DNA from 2 places in the Corynebacterium humireducens NBRC 106098 genome. Region 1 is predicted to be linked to the other one. Evidence: riboswitches for the same ligand, from Rfam matches in the RefSeq annotation. Region 1 holds a riboswitch; the other holds the start of a gene.
The links. Region 1 has a riboswitch for cyclic di-AMP ahead of B842_RS08995 (C40 family peptidase). Riboswitches for the same ligand answer to the same signal wherever they lie in the genome.

Region 1 (5,686 bases):
CCGCAGTACCTTTCGAATCAACTCCTACATCTCCTCGAAAGGGACAACCCACGATGGCCGCTGGCCCCCATCATATCGACCCGACCACCTACCTCGACGACCTACTGTCTCAAGCGTCCCCGGACCTGATGAGACAGATGCTGCAGAATTTCATCAACCAGATCCTGTCCACCCAGGCCGACCAGATCTGCGGCGCCGATTACGCCACCACATCCGAGTCCCGCACCAACGTCCGCAACGGCTACCGCCACCGAGACCTCGACACCAGAGTCGGCACCATCGACGTCGCCGTGCCGAAACTACGCACCGGTTCCTTCTTCCCGGACTGGCTGCTGGAACGACGCACCCGGGCCGAACGGGCCCTGACCACCGTGATCGCCACCTGCTACCTCAAAGGCGTGTCGACCCGCAGGATGAACGACCTGGTCGCCAGCTTGGGGATCAACAATCTCTCGAAATCACAGGTCTCAGAGATGGCCAAAGATCTTGATCAGATGGTGGAGGATTTCCGGACCCGCCCGTTGGATTCTGGCCCGTATCTGTATGTTTCCTGCGACGCGTTGACCATGAAGGTCCGTGAAGGCGGGCGGGTGGTCAAGACCTCCGTCCTGCTGGCCACCGGCGTCAATGCCGAAGGCTATCGGGAACTACTCGGTATGCAGGTCGCCACCTCGGAGTCGGTGGCCTCCTGGACCGGTTTCTTCCGCGATCTCAAGGCCCGGGGCCTGGACCAGGTGTACCTGGTCACCAGCGACGCGCACCTGGGGATCCAGCACGCCATCGGCGAGGTGCTGCCCAACGCCTCCTGGCAGCGGTGCCGCACGCACTTCGCTAAGAACCTCTCCGGGCTGGTGCCCAAGACGCAGTGGCCGACGTTGTCGGCGATGTTTCAGACGATCTTCCAGCAACCCGATGCCCAGGCTGTGTGGGATCAGGCACGGGAGGTGGTGGGCTTCTGTGAGCAGAAGTTCCCGCATGTCGCGGACTACCTCGAGGAGTCCCTCGACGAGCTGCTGGCTTTCACCCACGCCCCGAGGGCGGTGTGGACGAAGGTGTGGTCGAACAACCCGACCGAAAGGCTCAACCGGGAGATCCGCCGGCGCACCGACGTCGTCGGGATCTTCCCCAACCGCGAGGCCGTGGTCCGCCTCGTGGGTGCCGTGTTGGCGGAGCAGCACGATGATTGGATCCAGCAGAAGCGCTACATGTCGCTGACGAGCCTGGAGCAGACGAAGGCGATGATGGCCGCGGCTGTGATCGATGCCGGCGAAGCCACTCAGGAGGTCGCATGAGCAAGTCACGGCCCCAGGCTCGTGCCGGTCCCTGACACCGTCACGCTGCTTGTTTTATCGAAAGGCAGAAACACCACTCCCGCGGACTTGACCGGTTGGGATGGCCGAGCGGGCAAGCACTTCCGGTGCCTAGCGGCGACCAAAGAATGCCGCGAGGGGCTCTCGTTGCTGTCGACGGGAGTCCCTCGCGGCATGTCCGGGTTGCTGTCTGCTGCTTCTCGACGCCCCACGCGCCGTTCTGGAGGCGTTTCTCTGAGGGTTTCGGTATCAGGTGACTTGGGTGACGGCGGAGCAGGCAGGTGCCTCCGGCACCTCGCGGCATATCCCGGTTGCTGTCTCCTGCTTCTCGACGCCCCACGCGCCGTTCTGGAGGCGTTCCTCTGAGGGGTTGGGTATCAGGGTGGCGCGGGTGATGGCCGAGCCGGTAGGTGCCTCCGGCCCCTAGCGGCAACCAAAGAATGCCGCGAGGGGCTCCCGGCGACAGTGACGGGAGCCCCTCACGGCATATCCCAGTTGCTGTCTCCTCCTTCTCGACGCCCCGAGGGGAGAAGTACCCCTGGGAGTATCCGGTCGGGACCGGGGAGATAACGCCCCGGTTTCCGCTGGAACGTCGAAAAGTGCGCTAAATCACAGTGGAATCGTGGGGTGGCGAAGATCGCCTTTCCCGAGGTGTGGTCGGGCCATGTCGACGGAACCTTCCAAGGCTGGATACCGCAAGGTCAGGGGGTCATATGGGCGGTCGTCGATAGTTGATTTGTCCCCGAACGCGTTCCGGCCGGGGAGGGCGCCCCTGTTCGATAACAGTGCGATAACGGCGACACGCCAGAGGCGAGCGTTGGACAAGCTTCGTTGTCGTTTCGTAACCTGATCGAGACATTGCGGGGCTTCGCAAGGAAGCCGCCGAATGACTGAACTGAAAAGAATGCCTAATCCCCGTCAGGGGAGCCGGGGAACCATACAGCGTTTTCTGGGGTTCATCCTCCGCAAGAGCGCCGCACACCAGAGTGTGGGGCGTGGAGTGGGGGAGGGAAGCTTCCGCTCCCAACCCGTCAGCTAACCCGGTAGGCACAAGGAAGATCTGGAGAAACATTCGTGGCTCAGCACCGTCGCCTCACCAAGACCGCTACCCGTCGTCTCGCGACCGCCTCCGCGGTCGTCATGGGCGCCACCATCCTCGCACCGGTCGCCGACGCCGTTGAGGTCGTCATCCCGAACACCGACATCCGTGTCGACGTCCCGGCACTGGCCAACGTCCAGGGTCTGGAGAGCGTCCCGAACGTCGAGCAGTTCGTCCCCTCCCTGCAGCAGGCCACCAACTCCTACGTGGCAGCCGTGAACAACGCCCCGGCTCCGGCCCCGGCTCCGGCCCCGGCACAGGCAGCTCCGGCCGCCTCCTCCACCGGCCAGGCCATCGCCAACGCCGTGCGTTCCAAGATCGGTGCCCCCTACGCCTGGGGTGCCACCGGCCCGTCCGCCTTCGACTGCTCCGGCCTGACCACCTGGGCCTACCAGCAGGTCGGCAAGTCGATCCCGCGCACCTCCCAGGCGCAGGCAGCCCAGGGCCAGCGTGTCCCGCTGGACCAGCTGCAGCCGGGCGACATCATCGCCTACTACGGTGGTGCCACCCACGTCGGCATCTACGTCGGCAACGGCATGATCGTCGACGCCCTGAACTCCGGCACCCCGGTCGGTGAGCGTCCGCTGCACTTCCAGCCGATCCACTCCGCGGTCCGTTTCTAAGCGCCCCGCACCCCCTTCCGAGACCCGCCCCCGAGGCGGGTCTTCGCGTTTCCGGGCAAAGAGGAAAGAGCAGGTGGGGAGGCTGTACCGGGGGAGGGGCCGCGGTCTATAGTGGTGTCTGGACAACACCGGCCTCCGTTACTGAAAGAGTGACCTTGCGCTTCCCCCGCACCCTGCGAACCACCGGCGCCACCACCCTCGGCGCTGTCCTGCTGACCTCCGGATTCGCCGTTCCCACGGCACTTGCCGACGAGGACCTGGACACCCTCATCGCCTCCCTGGAGGACGTCTCCCAGGAGGCGACCGCCCGCAACGAGGAGGTCAAGCAGCTCGAGGATGACCTCACCCGGGGCGAGGAACGGCTCGGGACCCTGCGGGAGCAGGCGGAGGCGGCGCGGGAGCGGGCCACCGCGGCCCGCGACGCGCAGCACGCTTACCAGCGTGACGTCAATGAACTCGCCGGCGCGAAGTACCGCAGCCTGCAGATCGACCCGGTCACCAACGCCATCTCCGCGGAGAACCCGCAGAACGCCATCGACCGCGCGTCCTACCTCGGGGCGCTGACCAGGCACACGGAGCGGACCGTCGAGAAGCTCGCGGAGGCGACCGCCGCCGCCGGCCGGGAGCACACCGACGCCTCCCGCATGGTGGCGGAGGCCAACTTCAAGCAGTCCCAGCTGGAGAAGCAGCACCGGGTCCTCGCCGAGCAGCAGGAGGAGCTGCAGATCCGCATCCGGGAGATCGAGGAGAAGGTCGCCTCCCTCGACGAGTCGGCCCGCCTGGCCTGGGAGAACAAGAACAACCCGCTGGCCCCCATCCTCACCGGCGACGCCAGTGGCGTAGTCGGCGCCGCCCTGAGCAAGCTCGGCTCGCCCTACGGCTGGGGCGCGACCGGCCCGAACCAGTTCGACTGCTCCGGTCTCATGGTGTGGGCGTACCAGCAGCAGGGCAAGTCGATCCCGCGCACCTCGCAGGCCCAGCTCGCCGGCGGTCGGCCGGTGTCGCGCGCGGAGCTGCAGCCCGGCGACATCGTCGGCTACTACCCGGGTGTCACGCACGTCGGCATGTACATCGGCAACGGCCAGCTCGTGCACGCCTCCGACTACGGCATCCCGGTGCAGGTCGTGTCCGTCGACTCGATGCCGTGGGCCGGCGCCGTCCGCTACTGACCCATGTCCCGGACGCTGCTGGTCACCAACGACTTCCCGCCCACCGTCGGCGGCATCCAGTCGTACCTGCGTGACTTCCTGGGCACCCTCGACCCGGAGCAGGTGGTGGTGTTCGCCTCGACGCAGGACCGGACCGCCGCGGCCGCCCACGACGCGGGGCTGCCGTACCGCGTCATCCGCTGGCCGCGTCACGTCATGCTGCCCACGCCGACGACCGCGGAGGCCATGAGCCAGATCATCCGTGAACTGGACATCGACACCGTGTGGTTCGGCGCCGCCGCCCCGTTGGCACTCATGGGGGCCGCGGCCCGCCGGGCGGGGGCCACGCGCATCATCGCGAGCACCCACGGCCACGAGGTCGGCTGGTCCATGCTGCCCGGCGCCCGCCGCGTCCTGCGGCGCATCGGGGACACCGCCGACGTGGTCACCTACATCTCCGACTACACCCTGCGTCGCGTCCGCCGCGCCTTCGGCCCGCACCCGGAGTTCCGCCACCTGCCCTCGGGCGTCGACGTCGACTGGTTCCGCCCCGCCACCCCGGAGGAGAGGGCCGACACCCGGGAGCGTCACGGCACCGGCCCGCTCGTGGTGTGCGTCTCCCGTCTGGTCCCGCGCAAGGGACAGGACATGCTCATCGGGGTCTGGCCGCAGGTCCTCGAGCGGCATCCGACGGCCCGGCTCCTCATCGTCGGCTCGGGGTCGCACGAGGCTGTGCTGCGCAGGATGGCCGCCCCCCTCGGCGACGCCGTCGCATTCACCGGCCCGCTGTCCACTCCTGACCTCCGCTCGCTGCTGGCCTCCGCGGACGTCTTCGCCATGCCGGCCCGCACCCGCGGCGGGGGACTCGACGTCGAGGGCCTCGGCATCGTCTACCTCGAGGCGCAGGCCTGCGGCGTGCCCGTCATCGCCGGCGACTCCGGCGGGGCACCCGAGACCGTCACCCCCGAGACCGGCATCGTCGTCGACGGCCGCAGCGGGGAGGAGCTCACCGCCGCCCTCCTGCAGCTTCTCGACGACCCTCCGCACGCCGCCGCCCTCGGGGAGGCGGGGCGTCGGCACGTCACGGACAGCTGGACCTGGGACATCATGGGTGCCCGGCTGCGGGATATACTCCGTTGATGAAGCTCAGTGAGGCGGATGCCCGCCCGACGGTGGGGTTCGACATCGGTGGGACGCAGTGCCGGGCGACGGTGGTGTCGGCGGCGGGGGAGATCCTCACGACGCTGAGTGTGCCCACCCCGGACACCGAGGCGGCGCTGGAGGACGCGGTGGTGGGGCTCGTCGAGAAGCTCCGTGCAGAGCACGACCCGGCGGCCGTTGGACTGGCGGTCGCCGGATTCCTCGACGCGGAGCGCGAGACCGTCCGCTTCGCCCCGCACCTGCCGTGGCGCGACGTACCCGTGCGTGCACGCCTGCAGGACCGGCTGGGGTTGCCGGTCGTCCTCGAGCACGACGCCAACTCCGCCGCCTGGGGCGAGTACCGCT
Region 2 (5,686 bases), 1.2 Mb from region 1:
AGCCCGATCCAGCGGGCCTCCGCGAGGATCGCGTCGACCGTGACGTCCGGCAGCAGGGTGGCGGCGATGGGGTGGGTGAAGAAGAAGTCGTCGCGCATCTGCTCCTCGGTGAGCCCGATGCCCGGCGGTGGGAGCGCGTAGGTGCTCATCACGGTGCGGCGGTGCTCGGCCAGCGGCGGGCGCTTCATCGCGTCGGACAGCAGCCGGATCGGGGCCTTCTTCTCGTCGTGCGTGCCGATGAGCCACGGCGCCCACGGCGAGGACAGCCACCCGGCCGCCATGGTCATCCAGCGGGTGGCCAGGTCGGCGTCCAGCCACTCGTCGGCCGCGAGAGTGGGGGCGAGGCAGTCCTCGTCGCGGACGTCACCCCGTCCCAGCAGACCGGCCGCCATGCCCAGGCTCACCAGGCGGTGGATCTCCTCCTCCTCGACGGTGAGCGCGCGGGCCAGGGCGGTGACGGTGCGCACGCCGACCCCGCCCTCCTTGAGCAGCGGCGCCGGTTCCGCGCCGAGCAGCTCGATGAGGCGGCGCAGATGCCGCGCGACCTCCAGGCCGGCGCCGGCCCCGACGTGGTCGGCGCGGGTGCAGGCCCGGTCGTCGGCGAGCAGCTCACCGAGGACCCGCGGCGAGGGGGTCAACGGGCGGCGGACGATGTCCCGCCCCCGCAGCGCCGCCCGGACGCGCCGGGGGAGTCGGACCGTGGCCGCGTCGACCCGGATGAGCAGCCCCGCGTTGATCAGCTGCGGGATCGGGTGCGTCGGGTCGGCGTCCGGGGCGGCGTGCTTCGTGCAGCCGACGCCGCCGGAGTGGGAGAGGGTGTTCATGATGGCGCGCTGCTTCTCCGACAGCCCCTCGATGGTGGCGGGGGTGAGGGTGGCCGGGGTGTCGTCGAGAAGCTGCCAGTCGGCGGGCAGGGAGGCCATCACCTCACCGGCCACCCGCAGGGCCGCCTCGTCCCCGTAGAGCAGGGCCAGCCCGCGCAGGCGGGTGATCGCGGCCTCCACGAGTGCGGGATCCGCCGGAACCTCGTTGACGACGTCGGTGGCGGTCACCGGCCGGAGCTCGCCGCCCAGGTTGGCGGCGGCCTCCAGGGTGGCCAGTTCGAGGGCGGTGAGGCCGCGCGCTGCCCGTCCCACCGACGCCCGCAGCTGCAGTCGCGCGGCCAGGGGGGTGATTCCCGGGGGTAACGGGAGGACGACATCTGGGCGCGCACGCAGCAGATTCGCCAGCTCGTGGTCATCCAGAGACGACAACCAGGTGCGGAAATCAGGGGTTTCGGGGGTGGCAGACATGGTGCCGCCGATTTTAGTTGCAGTTCAAGTTACTTTTCCGGTCCAGGTTTGCAACAATATGGGGCATGGCTAACGTTGAGAAGAAGGGCTACGTCGATCCGGGCTGGCCGAAGCACATCCCGCGTACCGACGGCCACGTGGTGACCGAAATTACCTCCACCCTGGCTGGTGCGTCCAGCCCCTACGGTGACGACCTGGTTCTGCCGCTGCCTGCGGAAGAAATCGCGTACGTCCACCCGTACACCCGCATCAACAAGTAGGTAGTACGGACCCTTTCCAAGACGCCGCGGAGCCCCCGCGTGCCCACCGGTTCTCCGGTGCGGCACGCGGGGGCTCCGTCGTTGTGTCGTCGCTGCAGGGCGCTGCGGGGGAGGGCAGGGCAAAAACACAAAACCCCCGTCCTCCGGGGGAGGCGGGGGCTGCGGGGTGACGCCCGGGGGCGTCGGCAAGCGGCGGGAGCCTAGCGCGGCAGGGTGATGCCGTACTGGAGAGCCTGCTCGCGGATGAGCTCGTAGACGTCCGGGGTGACGGTCTCGGAGGAACCGGCCGGCAGGAGGGCGGCGACCTCGGCCGGCAGGGCCTTGGCGGCCTCAGCCTGGGCGGCGACCGGCGCGACGTACTGTGCGGCAGCCGGGGTGGCGGCCGGGGCTGCGGACGGGGCCGGAGCAGAGAGGTTGCGCGGGGTCGGGGCGGAGTTCAGGCCCAGCTTGCGGGAGCAGGCGGGCCAGGCGCCCCAGCCCTGGCCGGCGAGGGTCTTCTCGGCGATGGCGATCTGCTGCTCGCGGGAGGCCAGGTTGGCGGTCGGCGCGAACTGGGTGCCACCGTAGGCGGCCCAGGTGGACGGGGAGAACTGCAGGCCACCCTGGTAGCCGTTGCCGGTGTTGATGGCCCAGTTGCCGCCGGACTCGCACTGCGCGAGGCGGTCCCAGTCGGAGTCCGGGGCTGCGGCGGCGGCCGGGGCCAGGAGGGCGGCGGCGGTGCCGAAGGCGGCGGCGGTGGCGGTGAACTTGGCTGCGGTGACGGACTTACGGAAGTGACGTGCCATGGTTTTTTCTGTGTTCCTCTCATGTCATCGCCTGCGAGGTGAGCTGTCGGGTTCGGGCGGAGGATCACTGTGCCCGGCCTCTGTGAGGCTTCACCCCGAGGAAGACTGTTCCGGAGGAACGGCCGACCGGTGCGGATCGGGGTTGATCCGCGGTGGTTTCCCCGCCCCTGTCCACATGGGTATTCACGTTTCGGATGCACATGCCGCGCAGTCGTCCGCCTCCTGGACAGGGTTCGGCGTGGGTGGCGGGAACGGTTCTGCGCTGTGCCTGCGGGATACGATAACGGTTTATAACGGTTTAGTCACGTGCATCTCTCGTTTTGGTGGCGGGGAGGCGGGGGATGGTCCGAGAAGCCGCCAAAGCCGCTGGTCACAAAGTTTGGTCCCCCTAATATGATTCACGTCACATAGGGTGGTCGTGTCAACGAGTCAGCGAGGCGGGTGCCCCTGTGTAACGAAGTTGTCCCCGCGAACGAAATATCGTCACACGATCGGGCGGGGGTATACTGATTCCTTCACGATCGACCGTGGAAAACACACGATCAACAGGAAGGAAAGGTGAACACTGTGCCGATCGGCAAGGTGAAGTGGTACGACGCCGATAAGGGCTTCGGTTTCGTCTCCAACCCGGGGAGCGAGGACGTCTACGTGGGTAAGCAGGTGCTCCCCGAGGGCGTGGACGAGCTCCATCCCGGCCAGCGCATCGAGTTCGATTTCGCCGCCGGCCGTCGCGGCCCCCAGGCACTGCGCGTCAAGGTGCTCGACACCTCGCGTCGCCGCGCCGTCAACCGCCGCAAGCCGGAGGAACTGGGCAGCATGATCCAGGACCTCACGACCGTCCTCGAGTCCCAGGTCCAGCCGGGACTGGCCGCCGGCCGCTACCCGGACCGCCAGGTGGCGCGTCAGGTCGCGGAGATCCTGCGCGCCGTCGCCAAGGAACTGGACGCATAAGAGAAGAACCCCACGGCCACAGGGGCCGTGGGGCAGGGGAATCAGAGGGGGAAATCTAGGGGGTTGCGGGGTCCTCGGGGGCCCGGAGCTCGCGCTCACCGTCCATGGTGCTCAGGGACCACACGGTGGCGTAGGGGGTCTCCTCGCCGTCGGCGTCATGGCCGATCATGGCGGAGGAGATCTCCACCACCATCAGGCGGGGACGGGGATCGCCCTCGTTGACCGGATCGACCGAGCCGGGGATCTCCACCGAGTCGGTGTCGTAGGCACCGTGGAACTGCTGGTCGTTGACCGCCGGATCGTCGTAGATCATGAGCAGCTGCCAGTCGTGGTCGTGGATCGGCTCGGGGATGTCCAGGACCAGGGTGTCGTCCGGCCCCATCGGCAGGTTCGGCACCTCACCCTCCGGGCACTCCAGGCCCGGCTCACACACGAGATAGGGGGCGACCTCGATCTGCGTCCCACCGACCGTCGCCGTGACGGTCACGTCCTGCGGTTCCGGCCCCGGCCGGTTGTTCCACCAGTTCTGGGCGAGCACTGCCGCGACGACAATGATCACCACGGCGATGAGGAGGGTGAGGAACTGCAGCAGCGACTTCTGACGCGCCTTCTTCGGGGTGGTCATGGCTCCACATCCTACTCAGCGGGCACGAGCTCGACCTCGTAGAGGTCGGGCCAACGCTTGCCGGTGAGCAGGAGACGATCCGTCCCCGGCAGGTGCGCGATGCCGTTGAGCACGTGATCCGGGTCGGGGACAGCGTTGTTGGGCAGGACCCCGCCGTCGATGACGGCGGTGACGGTGCCGGGGGCGTCCCCCGCGACGTCGATACGCAGGATGTCGGTGCTGAGGAAGACGTTGGCGTAGACGTCGTCGCCGACGCACTCGAGCTCGTTGAGCGCCGTCCGGGCGACCCCGTCGAGGGTGACGTCGATGCGTCCCAGCTCGGCGAAGGTGTCGGGGTCGAGGCGGCGCAGCTGCGTGGTCCCGTCCGACATGATGAGCTCCTCGCCGGTGGAGCACAGGCCCCAGCCCTCGCCGGGGTACGTCACCCGGTCGATCTCCTCCAGGGTGGCGGCGTCCCGCTTGAGCGCCACCCCGGCCTTCCACGTCAGCTGCCACACGTGGTCACCGTGGCGGGTGATCCCCTCGCCGAACCACGTGGGGTCGATGTCGGCGGACGCCAGCTCCTCGCCCTCCAGGGTGGTGCGGTAGACGCGGGACTCGCCGTATCTGCCGGTGCTGACCAGCAGCGTGCCCTCCTCCTCCACCTCGAGGCCCTGCGTGAAGCTGGTGGAGTCGAAGGGGTGGGTGTCCACGATCCGCGGCACCAGGCGTTCCACCGCCACCGGTGCCCCGTCGGGGGTTCCCGGGGTGTCAGGGGAGCAGGAACTGGTGCCCAGGGCAGACAGCGCGAGGAGCGTCCCGGTGGCGACGCGGAGGGGGAGGAGGAGAGCCATGCCACTCATCATGCCGCACATGGCCCATAATGAGGAGCGTGTCCACTTCTTCTCAGCACCGTCGCAAAAGCCCACTTCTCGACGCCCACGCCGTCGACCTCGCCCGCACCGCTCTGGAGGAGCTGGGGGACGGACCCGTCGGGGAACACATCGGTGTCCAGGGGCTGACCCGCAACGTCGCGACGCACCGTTTCGCCGCCGACGTCCCCGGCTACAGCGGCTGGGAGTGGAACGCGGTCCTCGCGTGCGCCTCCGGGTCCCGCCACGTCACCGTCAACGAGCTGGCCCTCGTGCCGGCCCCCACCGGCGAGGCCCTGCAGGCCCCCGAGTGGGTGCCGTGGGCGGACCGCATCCGGCCCGGTGACCTCGGCCCCGGCGACCTCATGCCCCCGGAGCCGGGCGACGAACGCCTCACCGAGACAGAGGACGGACGCACCGTCCTCTCCCGCAAGGGCCTCGAGGACGCGAAGCAGCGCTGGCGCACCGGCGACTACGGCCCGACGAGCGAGTTCGCCGAGAAGGCCACCCTGAACTGCCGGACCTGTGCCTTCTTCGTGCCGGTGGGGGACACCCTCGGCGAGAATTTCGGCGCGTGCGTCAACGAGTACTCCGCGGACGGTCACGTCGTGCACGCCACCTACGGCTGCGGCGCCCACTCGGACACCCCGCCGGACACCCTCATCGAGGAGGCCCCCGACGCCTTCGACGACGAGTCCCCGATCTTCTAGACCTCCTGGGCCAGCTCCCACATCCGCTCGTTGAGCTCCCGGTGCGTGGGAGCCCCCATACGGGGTGGGTTCGGGATTCGCGGGGGCAGGACGGAGCCGTACTCCAGCCAGCCGGTGACCTTCCGGATTCCCTCGACGGAGCTGAGCAGCCACGTCTCGTTGGCCCGCAGCTGCGGCATGGTGAACCCTTCAGGGTGTTCAACAACACGTAC

Region 2: linked by a shared signal. The riboswitch ahead of B842_RS03180 (transglycosylase family protein) and the one ahead of B842_RS08995 (C40 family peptidase) in region 1 are both predicted to bind cyclic di-AMP.

What each region holds. Positions count from the first base shown of each region.
Region 1 covers NZ_CP005286.1:1,813,196-1,818,881, reverse strand. The annotation lists gene B842_RS09000 (IS256 family transposase) at 54-1,292, shown strand; cyclic di-AMP (ydaO/yuaA leader) riboswitch at 2,206-2,375, shown strand; gene B842_RS08995 (C40 family peptidase) at 2,385-3,032, shown strand; gene B842_RS08990 (C40 family peptidase) at 3,188-4,201, shown strand; gene B842_RS08985 (glycosyltransferase family 4 protein) at 4,205-5,320, shown strand; gene B842_RS08980 (ROK family protein) at 5,320-5,686, shown strand, end outside.
Region 2 covers NZ_CP005286.1:634,365-640,050, forward strand. The annotation lists gene B842_RS03170 (helicase-associated domain-containing protein) at 1-1,292, opposite strand, end outside; gene B842_RS03175 (hypothetical protein) at 1,358-1,552, shown strand; gene B842_RS03180 (transglycosylase family protein) at 1,753-2,337, opposite strand; cyclic di-AMP (ydaO/yuaA leader) riboswitch at 2,351-2,535, opposite strand; gene B842_RS03185 (cold-shock protein) at 2,905-3,288, shown strand; gene B842_RS03190 (DUF2771 domain-containing protein) at 3,344-3,913, opposite strand; gene B842_RS03195 (glutaminyl-peptide cyclotransferase) at 3,925-4,746, opposite strand; gene B842_RS03200 (DUF3027 domain-containing protein) at 4,776-5,474, shown strand; gene B842_RS03205 (aminotransferase class IV) at 5,471-5,686, opposite strand, start outside.